Regions from separate parts of the Paenibacillus sp. 2KB_20 genome, predicted to be linked through region 1. Evidence: riboswitches for the same ligand, from Rfam matches in the RefSeq annotation. Region 1 holds a riboswitch; each other region holds the start of a gene.
The links. A riboswitch is a leader RNA that binds a small molecule or an ion and turns the genes downstream of it on or off. The one in region 1 is predicted to bind thiamine pyrophosphate.
Positions count from the first base shown of each region.

Region 2: it holds a riboswitch for thiamine pyrophosphate, as region 1 does, so the genes downstream of both, tenA (thiaminase II) here and AB4124_RS05080 (ECF transporter S component) in region 1, are expected to answer to the same signal.
Region 3: it holds a riboswitch for thiamine pyrophosphate, as region 1 does, so the genes downstream of both, AB4124_RS19755 (YkoF family thiamine/hydroxymethylpyrimidine-binding protein) here and AB4124_RS05080 (ECF transporter S component) in region 1, are expected to answer to the same signal.
Region 4: it holds a riboswitch for thiamine pyrophosphate, as region 1 does, so the genes downstream of both, AB4124_RS06610 (ABC transporter substrate-binding protein) here and AB4124_RS05080 (ECF transporter S component) in region 1, are expected to answer to the same signal.

Region 1 is NZ_JBFRHH010000001.1:1,074,070-1,078,981, forward strand. It holds gene AB4124_RS05070 (energy-coupling factor transporter transmembrane component T family protein) at 1-788, opposite strand, end outside; gene AB4124_RS05075 (ABC transporter ATP-binding protein) at 785-2,461, opposite strand; gene AB4124_RS05080 (ECF transporter S component) at 2,454-3,083, opposite strand; TPP riboswitch at 3,175-3,287, opposite strand; gene asd (archaetidylserine decarboxylase) at 3,451-4,254, shown strand; gene AB4124_RS05090 (SDR family oxidoreductase) at 4,320-4,912, opposite strand, start outside.
Region 2 is NZ_JBFRHH010000005.1:342,057-346,968, reverse strand. It holds gene AB4124_RS16110 (ABC transporter substrate-binding protein) at 1-215, shown strand, start outside; gene AB4124_RS16105 (VOC family protein) at 1,626-2,126, opposite strand; TPP riboswitch at 2,383-2,486, shown strand; gene tenA (thiaminase II) at 2,627-3,313, shown strand; gene thiM (hydroxyethylthiazole kinase) at 3,365-4,207, shown strand; gene thiD (bifunctional hydroxymethylpyrimidine kinase/phosphomethylpyrimidine kinase) at 4,204-4,912, shown strand, end outside.
Region 3 is NZ_JBFRHH010000007.1:186,806-191,717, forward strand. It holds gene AB4124_RS19735 (methyl-accepting chemotaxis protein) at 1-54, opposite strand, end outside; gene AB4124_RS19740 (class I SAM-dependent methyltransferase) at 239-961, opposite strand; gene AB4124_RS19745 (nucleotidyltransferase domain-containing protein) at 1,109-1,807, shown strand; gene AB4124_RS19750 (sporulation protein YjcZ) at 1,911-2,009, shown strand; gene AB4124_RS19755 (YkoF family thiamine/hydroxymethylpyrimidine-binding protein) at 2,081-2,686, opposite strand; TPP riboswitch at 2,771-2,873, opposite strand; gene AB4124_RS19760 (nitroreductase family protein) at 3,056-3,658, opposite strand; gene AB4124_RS19765 (ABC transporter permease) at 4,185-4,912, shown strand, end outside.
Region 4 is NZ_JBFRHH010000002.1:159,703-164,614, forward strand. It holds gene AB4124_RS06600 (diguanylate cyclase domain-containing protein) at 1-1,374, opposite strand, end outside; gene AB4124_RS06605 (VOC family protein) at 1,611-1,994, shown strand; TPP riboswitch at 2,166-2,277, shown strand; gene AB4124_RS06610 (ABC transporter substrate-binding protein) at 2,391-3,422, shown strand; gene AB4124_RS06615 (MTH1187 family thiamine-binding protein) at 3,514-3,807, shown strand; gene AB4124_RS06620 (ABC transporter permease) at 3,804-4,559, shown strand; gene AB4124_RS06625 (ABC transporter ATP-binding protein) at 4,614-4,912, shown strand, end outside.

The sequences.
Region 1 (4,912 bases):
CCAATGCCGAACCAAGGAAAATTTCCGGCTGCAGCATAGGCGCAGAAAGCGGCAGCTGTCAGTAATCCGACGACCAGAAGATCGTAGCGGGAATAACGAGATGGGTAATAATACGTTCGGGCCTTCGCCCGGTCTCCGTCAAATTGCTTGGCCTCCATCGCAGCGGCTACCCGATGGGCCCGGCGGATGCTCTGCGCCAGCAGCGGCACCACATACAGTCCTGCGCGATTCACCATGCCGCGAATCCCGCGAATCGGGCGAACTCCTCGCACTTTCAAGGCTTGGCGGCGGATTACATATTCCTCCCACACCATGGGCAGCAGCCGGATCGAAGCCATGAAGCTGTAGGCATATTTGGGCGCCAGCCTCAGCTTCTGCATCAGGCTGTAGAATAAATCCACCGAGGACGTTGTCGTAACGAGCAGCAGCCCCTCCGAAGCAAAGGCAATTCCTTTAAAGCCCAAATGCAGCCCCCGGTAGAAGCTTTCTTCCGATACCCGGAACAATCCCCACTCCCACCAGATCGTCTCCCCCTTACCGAACAGCATCATGGAAGAGGCGGACGATATGAAGGCAAGCAGAAACGGAATAAAGAACAACAGCATTTTCCACGGCTTCACCCCGCTGAGCACCACCAGACAGACCATAAAGATAAGCGCCTGATACAAAACAAAATCAAGATCATGGGTTAACACCGTCATGAAAAACAGCACACAGATCAGTCCCAGCTTCACCACCGGATTCGCCCGGTGCAGCCAAGTGATCCGCACGGGGTTCCATATATTCATGCGTTCACCCCCGTGAGGCGATGATCGGCCGCGGCTAAGGTGCCCCGAGGATCGGCAGCGCCGTTTACTCTCTTAGCCGCCTGCTCGGATGCAATCCTGCCAGACCAGCGCGGGGAAGGCATGCTCGAAGTCAGCTGTCCCTCCCGGATTTCCCATATATGCGTGGCAACCCGCTGCGCGATCTCCATTTCATGCGTCACCATGAGAATGGCGGTTCCCGCGCGGCGCAGCTGCTCGCACATCTCCAGAATCGCGAACGTATTCCGCGCATCCTGTCCGAAGGTTGGCTCATCCAGGAGAAGGACGGATGGCTGTCTTGCCATGGCCGTAGCCACGCTCAAGCGGCGCTTTTGGCCTGTCGACAGCTGGTACGGATGCCTAGCCTCCATGCCCTTCAGTCCAAAGCGTTCAAGACAGCGGTCGGCCTGCACCTTCGCTTCCTCCGGCGGCACATGATCCACCAGCAGCGAGTAAACCACCTCATCACCGATGCGCTCCGTCAGGAATTGAAGCTCCGGATTCTGAAACACGAATCCGATTTGGCGCAGCTGCTGCTCTCTCTTCTTTCGCACCTTTCGGCGCTTGCCCTGAATGACCTCTTCCCCGCAAAGCACATAGGTCCCTTCGGAGCGCAGCAGCCCCATCAAACTTAACAGCAGCGAGCTTTTGCCTGCTCCGTTCGGCCCTACCACCGAAATGAATTGTCCCGGAACCACCTCCGCAGAAGGGAGAGCGATAACGGGTTTATCCCATCGGAGCCCTCTGAAATCCGCCAGTTGAATAACAGGCTCCCCACGCTGAGCGTACGTCGGAGCAGCCTCATGTACAAGATTACCCGACTCATCGCCAAACACGTCGACCAGAGCAAACAACTCTCTGCCCGCCCGGGTCTGCGCATAATCCTCCCATACGCCGGGATACCAGATTCCATAGGCTTGGAGTTCCTTCTCGTATTCAGCGAATATCGCTGCTGGGGGACCTTCGCCCAGAATTACCCCATCCGGGCTGAACAGCACGACACGATCCACATATTGGGCCATTTCTTCAATCCGGTGCTCCACGATGATCAGCGTACGCCCTTCCGAAACGGCCTTCACCGCGGACCAGATTTGCTCCCTGCCTTCCGGGTCGAGCAGCGCAGACGGCTCGTCAAGGAACAGCACTTCCGGCTCCAGCAGCAGAGCCGATGCCAGCGCAAGTCGCTGCTTCATGCCTTGAGACAGATGCCCGATCGGCATATGGAGCTCCTCAAGATCAAGCCCCACCTCGCGCAGGGCCGCCTGCATCCGCTCCTTCATCTTGTCGTGGGGGACACTTAGATTTTCCAGTACGAAAGCCAGCTCTTCATCCACGTACGGCATACAGAACTGGGTATCCGGATCTTGAAATACATAACCCCAAGAGCGTGGAATCAGCTGGGCCCCGCATTTCATCGGCACCTCCGTCGCGCGGGGAATCATCCCGCTAAGCACCTGCAGCAGCGTAGATTTGCCACAGCCGCTCGGACCGAGCAGCAGCACCTTCTCCCCGCGGACAGCCGAGAAGGAGAGGTCTTTGAACATCAATTGCTCCTCGCCCGGATACTTCAGGCGCAATCCCTCCACATACACGGCCGGTTCCGGAAGCATCTCAACAGACTGAGCCGGAACCGGGCTAACCGTGGCATTAGACATGGCGCGGATCATCCAGTGCTTCGTAATCCTTCTTCGACGCAGGACGGAGCAGTGATGTCACGCCCGTACGGTCAAGCGCTTTAGCCAGCAGGAGCATAAGAAGGCCTGCAATGACGGCGCCGCTAAGTACCCGCATACCGTATTTAGCGAGGAACATCCACGTCTGCAGGTCATCCGTATAGCTGTAATAGAAGTCCATGATCATCGAGCCGATGGCTGCGCCGGCACCGGCAATCGCCAGCGTCCACGCTGAGGTGCTCCGATAACGGAACGCCGCGAATACCAATTCAGCCCCCAGTCCTTGAATGACGCCATACAACAGTAGGGTCAATCCCCAGCCGCTCCCAAACAGCACTTCTACGTGGGCCGCCGCCACTTCCGCGATAATGGCCACTCCCGGCTTCCGGATCAACAAGTAAGCAAGCGTGGCTGCAGCGAACCACATGCCGTATAACAACTCATCCGCTTCAAAGAACAGCGGTTTTAATAGATTGTAAACCGAACCCCAGAAGTGATAAATGACGCCAAGCACCAGTGATACCAGTACCGTAACCAAAATATCGCTTAACCGCAGTCCTTTTCGGGGCTGAACCCCCAACTTCTCTTGCACAGACGTTCCCATAATAACACATTCCCCTCTCCACCTCTATTTTTGTGTAAACACAACAAAAAACCGTCTGGAAAAACGCGCAGACGGAAAAATAGGCCCTATGTAGGCAGGGTCGGATATTCTCTACGCTGGCATTACCCAGTTCAGATTAACGGTCAACAGCGGATAGCAGCTGCAATCTCAGCCTGATTCACTCAAGCCCCCGTATTCCTATTCGGTTTTATGTTAACTTTAAAATACACATTCACTCCGGAATAAGCAAGAACCTTTTTTCAAAAATGGCTATTTATTGATTTCCATCTCATTCTATGTCAATATCAGAGTGATTGGCTTTTCCACCAACGTTTATTGCTGACACCTATGCACAAAGGAGAATGACATGGCTAAACAATTGCTGCGTCTGATGACTGAGCTGTCTTCCCGCAAGTGGCTGTCCCGAATCATGGGGCATTGTTCCCACAGCCGGCTGAGCCGTCATCTAATACCTGCATTCATACGAATTTATCAAATTCCGGCGCACGAAGCGGAGAAAGAAATCAACGAATACCGCTCACTGAACGAGTTCTTTTCCCGCCGGTTAAAAATAGGCCTCCGCGCCATAGATGACACCGCCGACGCCATGGTAAGCCCAGTCGATGCCACAATTTCGGCAATGGGCGTCGTCAACGCCGGTACCATTCTGAGCGTTAAGGGACAGGATTATACCTTGAGCGAGCTGCTCGCGAAATCACCGAGAATGGAAAACTACATCCACGGTTATGCATTTGTATTGTATTTAAGCCCGACCGACTATCATCGCATTCATTCCCCGGTAACCGGTGTTCAGGCGGAAAGCGAGCATTTGAAGGGACGCGTTTACCCCGTGAACGATTTTGCGATGACCCATATCCGGAATGTGCTCAGCCGCAATGAGCGCCTCATTACCTATATTGCGCATGAGTTCGGCGAAGTTGCCGTCGTGAAGGTCGGAGCCATGAACGTAAGCAGCATCCGTTATGCTGACGAGAACGTGAAGAAATACGAAATCGGCGATGAACTCGCGTACTTTGAATTCGGCTCTACAGTTGTACTTTTGACGGAGAACGGCACGTTTACCCCTCGAGGTGACCTAGAACCCGGCTCCAAGGTGAAGATGGGAGAACTGCTCGGTTTGCTTCACCCGTCCCCAGCCAGAAAAGGGTGATTCCATCTACCTTACCAAACATCGCATGACAAGTTAAGGCCATAAATCATTGGCTGCATGAATGATTAACGCCGACCCAGCATCCGATAAATGATCCGCTGAAACAGCCGATCCGGCAGTACGCCCTTGATCCATGCGGTCGCCCGCGTGCCTCGGGGCAGCATATAGCGGAACCTGGGCTTAGCCATGGACGCAATTTTTGCCACAAGCCTGGCTACCTCCTGCGGATCCCCGCTTCCCCTGGCTGTCCGCTCGGAATAGTCCAGCACGCCCTTCAGCAGACCGCTGTAGGGTGATCCTTCCTTCACCGTAAGCTCCCCAAAGCTTTTGTTCCAGATCGGCGTACCATAGGCACCAGGCTGGATCAGCACGACATCAATGCCAAAGGGCATCACTTCCATGGACAGGCTTTCGCCAAACCCTTCCAGCGCAAATTTGGAGGACGCATAGGGTCCATAACCCGGAAATCCGACCACGCTGCTCATGAGAATGATTTTGGATTTTCCGGTTCGCCGGAGCAGCGGCAGCATATGCTGTGTCACCGATACGGTCCCGAAAAAATTCGTCTCCATCTGCTTTCGCCAGCCGCTGAGCGGCACTTCCTCCACCATGCCGCCTACCGCTTCCCCGGCATTGTTAACCAGCACGTCCAACCGGC
Region 2 (4,912 bases), on a different contig from region 1:
CCGACAGACTCTTCTACTTCACTTATGAAACCGGGGATGGCGGCGCCAACCAAACCGAGCAGGAATGGATCAACGATCCATTATGGAAAAACCTGAACGTCGTCAAGAACGGCCAAGCCCACAAAGTGGATGATGCAATCTGGAATACAGCAGGCGGCATCCTGGCGGCCAATCTGATGATTGACCAGCTGCAGGAGTTTTACGGCATTCAGTAATGAATGCTGCAGCCTAGTATTATCGTATAACGGATGATGCTAAGTGAAAGCTAAAAAAGGAGGCATCCCAAAAGATCTCAGATCTTGAGGGATGCCTCCTTTTTTAGCATCACAGCATCGCCAGTACTGCCGCTATAAGGTATGCCACACCGCACGCCAGCACAGCTTAACCAAGTCCCCTACTTCGTGCCGCTGCCCCTGACTGTTATCGGACTCCGGATCCCTTATTTCTCAAATTGCCCCCGATTTTTAAATCTAACGGACACAGAATCCCTTATTACCATAATTACCAGCCTATTTGCTATCATATTCAATGAATAACGTACCTGGTGTCCGTTAACTCTCATAAATAGCACCTACTCAGCCAAATAACGTATCCTCAGTCCATTACGCTCAAGGAGTAGCACGAAGTCCAGTAGATCATCAGTAGCCAAGACCAGCAAGTAGCACCAAGATCAGCAGCAGCACCAATACCAGTAGTAGCACCAAGATCAGTAGTAGCCAAAACCAGCAAGTAGCACCAAGCCAGCAGGTAGCAACAAGATCAATAGTAGCACTCAGACCAGCAGTAGCGATAAGACCACCTGTCAACGGACTCCAGATCCCTTATTTCTCAAATTGCCCCCGATTTTTAAATCTAACGGACACAGGATCCCTTTTTACCACAATTACCGGCCCATTTGCCATCATATTCTATGAATAACGTACCTGGTGTCCGATAACTATCCAAAATCACACCTTCTCAGCCAAATAACGTATCCTCAGTCCGTTACGCTCGAGGAGTAGTACCAAGTCCAGTAGATCATCAGTAGCCAAGACCAGCAAGTAGCGCCAAGACCAGCAGTAGTAACAAGACCAGCAAGTAGCACCAAGCCATCAGCAGCACCAATACCAGTAGTAGCACCAAGATCAGTAGTAGCCAAGATCAGCAGTAGCACTCAGACCAGCAGTAGCGATAAGACCACCTATCAACGGACTCCAGATCCCTTATTTCTCAAATTGCCCCCGATTTTTAAATCTAACGGACACAGGATCCCTTATTACCACAATTACCGGCCCATTTGCCATCATATTTTATAAATAGCGTACCTGGTGTCCGATAACTATCCAAAATCACACCTACTCAGCCAAATAACGTATCCTCAGTCCGTTACGCTCGAGGAGTAGTACCAAGTCCAGTAGATCATCAGTAGCCAAGACCAGCAGTAGCACCAAGAACCAGTAGCACCAATACCAGCAGCAGCCTCAGCTATACACGCTGTGTTACCCCGGTTTCTACCTCTAAACCATAGCTACTCTGAGTTCCCGCCGGCCCCAACATCGATTATAATCCGAGCCATCCATGCATACCCCTAGACACCGAGTCCATCCGTGCCCTCCTGTTATACTGCTATTGCTTCACTTCATATTTTACGAAATCTTCACCACAATCTCCGCACCGGCAACATAGGTCATCGCTTTGATGTATTCCGGGTCTTGGGCACGCTGTTCCACTTCTTCCGGAGTGAGGTCCTCCATTCGTGTCTGTACCCACCATAAGTTGCCGAACGGGTCCCGTACCCGTCCCACCTTGTCGCCGAAGAACAAGCTCGTTGGCTCCGTCACCGAGACGGCTCCTGCGGCCAGCGCTTGCTGATACACATCTTCGCAATCCTCAACATATAAACGGAGGTATGCCGGGCTATCCGGCCATTCCGGTTTCGCGTCAAACATCATGACGACGGCATCCCCGATTCGGACCTCGGCATGGCCGATGATACCATCACCAACATAGACGCGCGCTAACTCTTCAGCTCGAAAAGCCCGCTGCAGTAAATCGATCAGCGCTGCGGAGTTTCTTGAGATGATCCATGGTGTCACGGAGGTGTAGCCGTCCGGAATGGGCTTAACCGCTTTCGATGGGTTCGTCATAAATACGCTCGCTCCTTTAAACTTCATTTATTTGCATAACTCTTATGTACTCACTATGTTGGGGAATACATGACAACCAAACGTCAGTGTTCCCGTGACAAGTTTCGGCCGCCGGCGTTTTTTGCGAATAACCTCAGCCACCGAAAAACATCATGATCACCCGGGTATGGGAGGGTTCGAGCGTGGGCTCCGCCCACGAACAGTTAACATTTGACAGCATCCATAAACCTATGTACAGTATTAGACAAAAGAATAGGAAGTCCACTAGGGGAGCCGTTGGCGGCTGAGACAAGAGTATATCTTGGACCCTTTGAACCTGATCTAGTTCGTACTAGCGTAGGAAAGTGGAGCCTTCGTATATGAGGTCTCGGTGCGTTTTTTGGCGCACTCGGGCTTGTTGACGAAGCCGCTCCAGTTTTCGGGGGCGGCTTTTTAGCGTTGCCTGGAAAGTCGTGTCTTATGGACTTCCTGCTCTTCAATATGTTGGAGGTGGGACAACAATGAGTTTCACGCAAGAGCTCCGTCAGCAGGCGGAAGGAATTTTTCAAGCAATCTTCGATCATCCCTTCGTAAAAGGCATTGCCGGGGGGAACCTGGCGCGGGAACAGCTGATTCACTATGTGAAGCAGGATTTTGAGTATTTGAACGCCTACATGCGGATCTACGGAATCGCCATATCCAAATCGACCAGCAGGGAAGAGATCGCCACCTTTAACGAACAGATATCATTCATCCTGCACAGCGAGGTGCACCCGCATCAGAATTTGTGCGCAGCCGCGGGGGTGACCTACGAAGAGCTTCAAGGGTATCCACTGGCTCCGTCCGCGCATCATTATATCCGTCATATGCTGACAGTGGCGCACGAGGGCAGTCTAGGCGAGATTATGGCCGTACTACTTCCTTGCCCGTGGACGTACCTGGAGATTGGCTGCAAGCTGCTGGATGAAGTGAAGCCGGATGAATCCCATCCGTTCTATGACTGGATTAATTTCTATGGCAACCGTGGGGAAGACGCGACAGCCAAGTTCTGCAAACGTGTCGATGAATGGGCAGAGCGCGCGACGGCAGCCGAGCGGGAACGGATGAAGGAGCATTTCATGCTGAGCTGCCAGCTGGAGTATATGTTCTGGGATATGGCATATAAGCAGGAGGAATGGCCGGTGCCGCTGCAGGCTGCGGTGCTGTAAGGAGTCATAATAAGCACATAAATTCCAATATAGATAAGAGAGGCGATTCATATGCATGCATGGGAAAAAGAGGTTTCGGCGCTTTTAACGAAGGTACAGCAGACGAGCCCCCTCGTTCACAATATGACAAACGTGGTGGTTACGAATTTTACGGCTAACGGCTTGTACGCGCTGGGCGCGTCGCCGGTCATGGCTTACGCGCCGGAGGAAGTGGCGGATATGGCCGCCATAGCGGGCGCGCTCGTGCTGAACATCGGCACGCTGAACCGCGAGCTGGTGGATGCGATGATCATCACCGGACAATCGGCGAATGCACATGGCGTCCCGGTCTTGCTGGACCCGGTCGGTGCGGGAGCGACCCGTTTTCGGACGGAGTCGGCATTGCGGATCCTAAGCGAGGTGAAGGTTTCGCTCGTGCGCGGGAATGCGGCTGAAGTCGCTCACCTTGTCGGGGAGGCGCGCGAGATCAAAGGCGTAGACGCTGGCAATAGCGCAGGCAGCAATCATCTAGAGCTGGCTGTGCGGGCTGCCCGCGAATTAGGCACAATCATGGCCATTACCGGTGAAGAGGACGTGATTACCGATGGAACCGAAGTGCGTATCATAACCGGCGGGAATGCTCTGCTCACGAAGGTCACCGGCGCAGGGTGCCTGCTGACCTCGGTGCTGGGTGCCTTTGCGGCAGTGGAAGCAGACCTGCTGCTTGCGGGTACGGCGGGTCTGGCCTTCTACGGGGCCGCGGCGGCGAGAGCTGCGGAATGCACGGCGGACCAAGGACCGGGAAGCTTCCAGATTGCTTTCCTGGATGAGCTGGCAAAACTTCATCCAGGCTCGTTGGCGGGATATGCCGCTGTCCGGGAAGCGGGAACGGCTGCCGCCGGTGGCGCACGATGAGCAAGACTCGCGTGCCCCGGGCACTGACGATTGCCGGGTCCGACAGCGGCGGCGGCGCCGGCATTCAGGCCGATCTGAAAACCTTCCAGGAGCTCGGCGTATACGGCATGTCGGCGATTACCGCGATCACGGTGCAGAATACCTTGGGGGTTCACGGCGTATATCCGCTTCCCCCAGAGGCAGCAGCCGAGCAGATGGAAGCGGTTGGCTCAGACCTCGGAGTAGATGCATTGAAGACGGGCATGCTGTTCAACGCCGAGGTCATTCGGCTGGTTGCTGACCGGATTCGGGCATTCGGCTGGGGGAAGGTCGTTGTCGATCCCGTGATGATTGCCAAGGGCGGAGCGGAGCTGCTGCAAAGCGAAGCGGTGCAGGCTTTAAGAGAAGACTTGCTGCCGCTGGCCTTGATCGTCACCCCCAATATACCGGAGGCCGAAGTATTGGCGGGGATGCGTATCCGCACGATGGAAGATCGGAAGGAAGCGGCCAGACGTATTCATGATCTGGGGCCCAAGATCGTTGTGATCAAAGGCGGCCATGATGAGGGAATGCTTGGAGCCGGTGAAGGTGCGGATCGCGAAAGAGACAGGGGACCCGCTATAGCGGCGGATACGCAGCAGGAAGAGCAGCCTTGGTCCGAATTAACGAATGACCAAACGAGAACTGCCATTCCCGCCGGGGAGTTGCGTAGGCCCCGTCCTTCCA
Region 3 (4,912 bases), on a different contig from region 1:
AAAACAGGCTGCGGTAATTTTTCGCGAGATAGGGAGTCTGTTGAACCATGCCATAAGAATGAGTCCTCCTCAACAACATAGGATATATTTACCATGATTATAGCATCGACAGGCAAAACTAGATATAACGAATTGACAAAAAGTGTTGGATTAGGTCGAAAGGACTGAAATTGAGGAGGGAGAGGGGATACGCAGCAAATATGCGAATCCCCACTTGATGCACAGATATGAAGTGATTTTATTTTACAGCCCGGAATAAGGCGGAAGCGAGATAATCGGTATTATCCAGGATCATGCGGTCATGCTTGAACAACGTTTCCCAGAGCGCCACATCGAACAGGAGTCCTTTATCGCGCTGTTCAAATGTATCCAGATGACGTGTTTGCTCTTCCTTTAACTGGTCATTGAAGTGGTTGTACTCCAGAACTTCTTCCTGTTTAAACCCGCAAGCCAAGAGGGAGTCCGCCCATTCTTCCCTCATCATGAGATTAGGAATTCCGAAGAATTCGAGCAGTTCCTGAAGTTTTGCCTCCGGCATGGGTTTATCAAGCAGCAATTCTCTGTCCTGCAGGACGCCCCCATGATCCAGAACGCGATAATATTCGGGCAGTGATTTCGTAGTATCCGTAAATACGGTAACGGATTCGGCCATGATTAGGTCGAATTGGTTGTCCTCGAAAGGCAATGCGCATACATCCGCTTGTTGGAACTGCACGTCGATTTCCATCGCTTCGGCTCTTGCACGGGCTTTTTTGATCATATTTTCGTTCAGGTCAATGGCTGTTACTTGATACCCCATCTCCGAAAGATGGCATGCAGTTCTGCCCGTTCCACACCCGACCTCCAAAATGCGGCTGCCCGGTTGAATGGGATAATTCTTCAGCATTCGGAGGGTTGCCTCGAATCCTCCCGGGTGGGCACTGCCCATACCTAATTTGGAGAGCATATGAATATAGTTCATCTCATCTATCCCTTCTTCCTTGTCATCAACATGAGGGTAATCGTTTATTTATTTACCATATGATTCAGGTACGTTTAGGGTTTTAGCTGAATTAGATATTTTGAGCCCTTTTTTCGGGAGGATCAGAATTATACTGGAGGAAACGTCATGAGGATGGAACCGGTAGAGGCAGCGGAACGCATCATACAATACGATTATCCCAACTGTTTGCTTGCTGTGCTTGGCGGCAGCGCGAGCAGAGGTGAACATAATGAACAATCCGATTTGGACCTCATAGTCATTGAACGGGATGGTCATGATTTCAGCAGGAAGACGATAGAGGCACATGGGTGGATCGCGGAAATATTTATATTGTCTTTATCCTCCTACCGCGAATATTTCGATGAGGGAGTGATCGCGGCGAATCCTTCATTGCAGCGGATGGTCGTAGAAGGGACGGTGCTGCACGCGCTGCCTGAGGGGGAAGAGGTGCAGGCGGAAGCCCGAAGCGACTTGAATTACGGACCCATGCCCTTGACGCTAACCGACATTAACGAATACCGTTATATGCTAACCGAGTACCTGCTGGATTTGCAGAGTCCCCGAAGGGATGCCGAAAAGTGGTTTACGGTGCACAAAATAGCGGCGATTCTCTGTGATTTTGTACTTAGGGTGAACCGGGAGTGGACGGGTGAAGGGAAAACGCTGTTCCGTCTGTTCAACCGCTATGACTCGATCTTGGGAGAACGATTGGAAGCAGCGCTCACGGCGATGTATCGCCAGGATGATCCTTCAGTTCTTATGGCATTCACCGAGGAAATGCTCCATCCGTACGGAGGCAAGCTTCTCATTGGTTATGAGGAATAGAATAAAAAGAGGGGTACATTAGCCGTGACACTAGCACGAGACGGGAAATACTATAATAGCGTGATTACATCACGTCATTCTTTAAATCCAGGAGGGGATCTTCATGAGCGGAGTATATGGCGGCGGTGGATGGAACAATTCAGTAGGAATTATTTTGGTTCTCTTTATCCTGCTCGTAATTATCTTGAGTGCTTGGGTTTAAACCGTCAAGATTCTTGGCAGTAGTGACAGGAAGCCCGGCGCTTGCCGGGCTTTTGTATGCCTCGATGAGGCTCAATTCGATGCGGCTTTGACCGAAGGGCTGTGTGCGGATACAACCGCAGTCATGACCAAATGGCTGCTGTCGGATTGAATCGCATGTAAAAAAGCCTCTTCAAGGGATCCAAACACCTGGGCCAGTGACCCATCCAATCGGCTGGCGTAATGAACGCTTCCGGCGAATGTCCCGGCTGCCTTCGTACGATTAACTTCACCGTAGATGACATCCATGTAGTCATCGGTACCCATGGGGTAAAGAGCGAATTGGCAAGCAGTCTCAATATCGGCATGTTCCCCGATGTCGTTGTTTAAGAGAGTCGAATCCTCGGTCATATATACATCGGCGTCCGTATCTCCGGGGCAACCGATGGAATAAGTACCATTAAAAACGGTATGCACGCCACTCGCTGCAGCATAGGCGAATATCGCCCTTGTCACATCAAAGACATGCTCTGCACGTCCACGAATACAGGTGCTCACATCATCTGTCTGAATCCATACCTTCCCCGTATCCACGGAATGTAGTGCGCCCATGATGACCTCCACAAACCGGTCCGTCATGGGAAATACCGAGAACCGGCACCCGACGATCCGACTGGTTCCGCACACAAGCTCATTCATTGTTATTTCCTCCCCATGATATAAGTCCACGCAAAAAAACCGCACCCCGTGAAGAAAGTGCAGTTATGCCTACGAAAAGAAATAAACATAAATGCTACACTTCCCCACGCTAGTATGACCTAGATCGGGTGTTAAGGGTTAACGGCAAACCGCCGTCTCTCAGCACATGGCACCCCTAGTACAGCCAACAACCTATGTAGTTGGTTATCGCAAGTTTGCCCGGAGCTTCTGTTATCTTAGAAGTTCGAGGGTTCTTACTTGACTAATTGTATCGCTTAGTGATCGGTTTTTCAATCTTTGCCCATTATAAAAGGACCGCCTATCCAAGTTGCGGGAACTTAGGGAGGCGGCCTTTTTTCATCTATTTAATTAGTTGTATACTTTTACGCGATCTTCAAGCGGTGCAAATTCTTTCTCGCCTGGTTCAGCAACCGGCTTACCGAAAGGCATTTGAGCAAGCAGCTTCCAGCTTTCCGGGATGTTCCATTCGGATTTTACTTTTTCGTCGATCAGCGGGTTGTAGTGCTGCAGGGATGCACCCAGACCTTCTGCTTCAAGGGATGTCCATACTACAAATTGCAGCATGCCGTTGGATTGGTTGGACCAAATCGGGAAGTTGTCGGCATAAGCGGCAAAGTTCTGTTGCAGCCCGGCAATGACGTTGTTGTCCTCGAAGAACAATACCGTACCGTAACCAGCGCGGAATGCACCCATTTTTTCGGCAGTGGATTTGAATGCTTCTTCATCGCCAACGACTTCCTTCAGGATGCCTTCCGTGATGTTCCACAGTTTATCATGCTGTTCGCCAAGCAATACAACGACGCGTGCACTTTGAGAGTTGAAAGAAGACGGGGTATACTTAACCGCTTCGTTTACGATTTCCTGAATACGCTCGTCCGAGATAACGGATTCTTTGCTAATCCCATAATAAGAACGGCGACTTTTGAGTGCAGTTGAAAAATCTTTAGACATTGAAAAAAAACCTCCTGGTGTAATCGAATTTGCATACGCCTGATAAGAAGATGTCCTTTACTTCAAGCAAATATGCATGTTGCTTATTTAGCAATATTTTTAATTATCATTCCATATTAACTTACGTTTAGTTAGGAATAATATTTATGTTAGTATATTAATATAACTTAGAGTAATTGTCAACGACTTTTGATTAAATATAATTTCCCTTATCTATTAAATATGAATTGAATCCGTTTGGCTTTTTGAGAAGCTTCATTATATGGAGGTTTAAACGAAAGGAGTGCTTCCTACCTGAGGATATTAGCTATGTCTTCTCGAAACTTCATATTATGAACAATTCATGAACAAAATATACAAGTATGAACAAATTAATTGATTTTGATTCTCAATTACACTTGTCGAGCCAGAATGAGGATGATATAATGCATATCAGAGCGCGATTGATAATCAATCTCAATGAGAATGGCGTTGGAAATTGCGAGATCCCGGATATTTTAGAGACATACGCATAGAAGGAAGAGCCATGAAGATTAGATACTTATTTGCAGCCGTTGTGGTACTCTCGATAATCTCATTATTTATTGGAGTTAAAGATATCTCTCCACTGCAACTGTTCTCGATGACAGAACAACAACAGCATATTATGCTTGTAAGCCGGATTCCTAGGCTTGTCAGTCTTATATTGGCGGGTGTCAGCATGAGTATCTGCGGATTGATCATGCAGCAGCTCAGCCGCAATAAGTTTGTATCGCCGACCACGGCAGGTACGATGGACTCTGCCAGACTGGGGATTTTGGTAGCCATGCTCGTCTTCACGACAAGCGGTCCGCTTATCAAAATGCTCGTGGCATTTGTATTCGCTCTGGCAGGAACCTTTATCTTCATGAAGATACTGGATCGGATTAAGTTCAAGGATGCGATCTTCATCCCGCTCGTAGGGCTGATGTTTGGTAATATCGTGAGTTCGATAGCCACCTTCTTTGCATACAAATATGATCTTATTCAGAATATGTCCGCATGGCTTCAGGGTGATTTTTCCATGATCATGAAGGGCCAGTATGAAATGCTCTATATTAGTATCCCGCTTTTGATTCTGGCGTATCTGTTCGCCAACAAGTTTACGGTGGCCGGAATGGGAGAGGAGTTTGCAACCAACCTGGGTCTTCACTACCGGAGAGTTGTGAATCTGGGATTGGTCATCGTGGCGCTGGTTACGGCATCTGTTGTGCTGACGGTCGGCGTGATTCCGTT
Region 4 (4,912 bases), on a different contig from region 1:
CGGCGTGGTTCGGACCTCATGCCCTTCCAGCTCGTACGGCTCACTAAGCATCGTCCAGATCTCCTCCGCCATCCAGATCAGCTCCTGATCATCGCCTGCTGGATGGATCATGACGGTGAATTCGTCTCCACCTAAACGGGAAACCAAAACTCCCTTGGATTCGAGTGATTGAAGCCGGTCTGCAACCTTTCGTATCAACAAATCGCCGGCACGGTGGCCGTATCGGTCATTGACTCGTTTGAAACGGTTCATATCCATATACAGCAAGCCTACACGGGAACCTGTGCGGTCCGCCTCCTTCAGCGAACTTGACAGCCTTGCATTAAAATAACGACGATTATACAGACCCGTAAGATCATCGCGATGTGCCAGGGATTCACTCTGTATCAGACTTTCATGCAGTCGATCCAACAAGCGGTCGTTCTCGAACTGGATCAAAATCTGCCGGAATAGGATCAGGATAACGCACAGGGAAAGGCCGGTAAACAGTCCAGTCCACCCTCCAAAATGCTGCGCCATAAGGGCAAACATCCCGCCGAGCACACTGTAGGGAAGCAGGTACCTTACGATCAGGTTTCCGGTTGAACGAGGCTCCCGCTCGCCAACAGATGGATTACGGGTATCAGGAGCGGAATGTCCGCCTGCGAAACTAATGAAAAATACCGATAACGTATAGAGTGGATACAGGTAAGAGCGAACCTCGATATCCAAAAGATCAACGAGATAGATGTACAGAACATCTCCGGCAATAAATGTACTTCCGCCAAGACATAACAGGATGGCCGCCCATTTCCTTAACTGTCCGGTATTAAAATACAACACCATTGTAAAAAAAATAAGTACCATTGCGCACAGTGGATACAGCATGTCCACCCAAAGGTTTCCCCATACTGTCTCATGGGCCAGACCCTGAAGCTCAGGCTTGATGAAATATTCCCATCCTACCGTCATGACCGCTATGCCAACAATCACGATATCCAGCATAAACCGCAGCCCCCGAAACGAACCCTGAACATGCCGGAATAAATAAATGAGAGAACTTGCGAACAGGATAAGTTCGAGCCCCCAGAACAAATGGGTTAGAACTGACAGGAAAGCGCTCTCTTTTCCAAACCAGATATTGCATGCGTGGAGGGTTCGGGCCACTGCCTCCCCCATCAATCCGAGACTCACAATAAGCCAAAACCTGCGAAGATGAACCTCATAACGCCGACGGATCCGCATTAAATAAACGGAAGCGGCTGCAGGAGAAATAATGACTAGTACACGCTGAAGCGATAAAGCATCAGGCATCCACAGAGCGATCATTATCTGAATGAATGCATATATTATGGCGAGTCGAATCCACAGATGATCTGCTGGAGTTGGACTCATAAGCATTCCTCCTCGGCCAAAAGGTAAGCTGGTTCACTTTAAGTGTGTTAGGTCTTTTGAATTAACATATCTATTTCTCATGATACTTTTTGCCCACCCAAAAGTAAAGATGAGGAAATGAAAGAAAAATCATCTTATTAGTCCGTGCACGAACAACATAACACCCACTTGACGTATAGGAATTATATGATAATATTTCAGTCATATCTTATATGAATCGGAAGGGGTGTTGAACCATGTCACAGAAACGATTGGATCATGTTGGTATTGTTGTCCGGGACCTTGAAGCTACAATCGCCTTCTATACATCCGTAGTTGGACTTGAATTGAAGGATCGCCTGACCCATACCAATGGCGTCATCCAGCTGGCGTTCCTAGGATTTAACGGCAGCAACGAGACGGAAGTCGAGCTTATTCAGGGATACAGCGACACGCTTCCTTCGGAAGGAACTGTACATCATTTTGCAGTCAGCACGGATAACATTGAAGAGGAATATGCCCGTGTGCAGGGACTTGACGTTCCTCACTTGGACGAGGAAATCATGACGCTTCCGAACGGGTACCGCTATTTCTTCGTGCACGGTCCCGAAGGAGAATGGATTGAGTTTTTCCAGCGCTAACCTCTGCGTAGAAGCCGTATTCAAATACTTTATCTTGTGAAAGGTTCATAGCATCAATTAATTCTCCCATTGCATTAGTGTTCTAACAAAGACCTGTCACGTTCGCGCCTCTTCGAACTAGACAGGTCTGCTGTGTTAGGACTATAATAGCGGATGTAATGATCGAAACTTCATAAATACCGGGGGAGCTGGAATTTGGCCGGCTGAGAGTGTATCCGATATGATACTGACCCTTACACCTGATCTGGGTAATGCCAGCGTAGGAAGCCCATGTTTGCGGCAGCTTTTATTTGCCGTGGTATACACTTACGCCGTCATGCGTCCTGATATCATCAGGGCGTTTTTTTTGTGGAGTTGCGAGGTAATAGAAAGAGAATTCAAAGGAGAGAAGAAACGATGAAGAAGGGAAGATGGATTCCGCTGCTTCTCGCTTGCGTCCTGCTGATGGTTGCGTCCGGATGCGGTACAAGCGGAGAGAACAAGAAGACAGGCGCCGCAGGTGAGGACAGTCAGACTTCCGGGAAGCTCCGTGACGTACAGCTGATGCTCGATTGGTCCGCCAATACGAATCACACCGGCCTGTATGCAGCGAAGGAGCTTGGGTATTATGAGGAAGAAGGGCTTAATGTCCAGATCGTCCAGCCGGGAGCAGGCGGAACGGACACGCTGGTCGCATCCGGCAATGTGCCGTTTGGCATCAGCTATCAGGAAGGCGTAACGCTGGCCAGAACCCAAGGATTACCGCTCGTTTCCATCGCAGCGATCATTCAGCATAATACATCCGGCTTTGCGGCTCCCAAGGATAAAGGCATCTTGAAGGCAGGCGATTTTGAAGGGAAATCCTATGGCGGCTGGGGCTCGCCTGTGGAGGAAGCGGTTATGAAGTCCATCATGGAGATCGATGGCGCCGATGTCAGCAAGGTGAATATGGTCAATATGGGCGATGCCGATTATTTTACGGCCGTCAAACGCGACATTGATTTTGCTTGGATTTTCTATGCTTGGACGGGTATTGAAGCCGAGCTTCGCAATGAGCCGCTTGACATGATTTATGTGAAGGACTACTCCAAGCAGCTTGATTATTACACACCGGTGATCGTAACGAACGAGAAGCAGATCCAGGAAGACCCTGAGCTTGTCAAAGCGTTCATGCGGGCGACTTCAAAAGGATACGACTATGCGATTCAACATCCCGAAGATGCGGCAGCCCTGCTGACGAAGGCTGTTCCCGACCTGGATGCCGAACTGGTTCTAGCTAGCCAGAAATGGCTGAGCCCCCGTTATCAGGATGATGCATCCCGCTGGGGCGAACAGAAAGCCGAAGTATGGTCGGGGTACGCAGACTGGATGTTTGAGCGCAAGCTGCTGGAGAAGGAACTTGACGCTGACAGCGCATTTACCAATGAATTTTTACCGGAGAAGCCATAAGGTTATTTCTATATAAAAGAAGAGAGACGGCCTTTGCAGCAGGCCGCCTCTCTTCCATTACAATACAGCTTGCACGAAAGGATGAGTTTATATGGCGAATACTCTCTTGAGCATTCAAGTAATACCGAGAACGCCAAACGGGACCGACAGCATCCCTTATGTAGATGAAGCGATCAAGGTTATTCAGGAATCAGGCGTGAAATACGAGGTTCATGCACTCGAAACGACCATGGAGGGAGAGCTCTCCAAGCTGCTCAAGATCGTTGAGCGCATGCACGAGGCGCTGGTGAATGCGGGCAGTCCCAGCATCATATCCCAGGTCAAAATCGCGCATCATCCAAGCGGCATCAGTATGGATAAGCTGACTGAGAAATACCGTCCATGAGAAGCTGGTGGAGTTCTGTTTGGCCGCCCGTTGTGGCGGTTCTCTTCTTTTTGCTGGTATGGCAGGCGGCAGTATCCGTGTTCGACATTGAACCCTTTATTTTGCCTGCACCGACGGCCATCGGGCATGAGGCCGTTACCGGAGCTTCCGGCCTCTTCCAGCATACAGCGGCCACCCTGCAATTAACCCTGATCGGCTTTATAATCGGTACGGCAATCGGTCTAATCATCTCGCTGGCACTGCACATGGTGCCTTTTCTCAAAACCGCCCTTTATCCGCTTCTTATTCTTAGCCAAAATGTGCCGACAATCGCCCTAGCCCCGCTTCTCATGATTTGGTTCGGCTTCGGCATGCTGCCCAAGGTTATCGTGATTACGCTGGTCTGCTTCTTCCCTGTCGCTGTTGCGGCCCTGGATGGACTCGCACGTACCGACCGCACCATGATGAATTATATGCAGATGGCGGGGGCTACCTCGTGGCAAATTTTCACCAAGCTGGAGCTGCCGCATGCCCTTCCCTCCATCTTCTCCGGGATTCGAATTGCGGCCACCTATTCGGTCATGGGGGCGGTTATCGGGGAATGGATCGGCTCGGACCGGGGAATCGGCTACTACATGATGCTGCAAAAATCCGGCTACCGCACGGATCGGGTATTTGTTGCCATCCTGGTCATCGTCTTGCTCAGCCTGCTGATGGTGCTGCTGATCACCCTGCTGGAGAAACGGCTCATTCGCTGGAATCGAAAAGGTTGAGCCCCCTGTGAATAGACATTTCGAATCTTATATGAAAGGAGGCCATTTATCGATATGACACATCAAATCCCCCTGCCGCTCCAGGACGGGGCTGACCCGTCCACTGCGTCGGTCTCATCAGCACCTGCCCTCGAGGTTCGCAGCCTTCGGAAAACCTTCCGCGACCGGCGCAGCGAAGTGCATGTACTGGATGGCCTTTCGCTTCAGGTACAACCCGGGGAATTCGTCTCCTTGATCGGTCCTTCAGGCAGCGGAAAGAGCACACTCTTCCATATCATCGGGGGATTAACCGCTCCGGATACGGGTTCGGTCCTCATGGATGGTCAGGACGTGACCGGGGAAAAAGGCCGCAT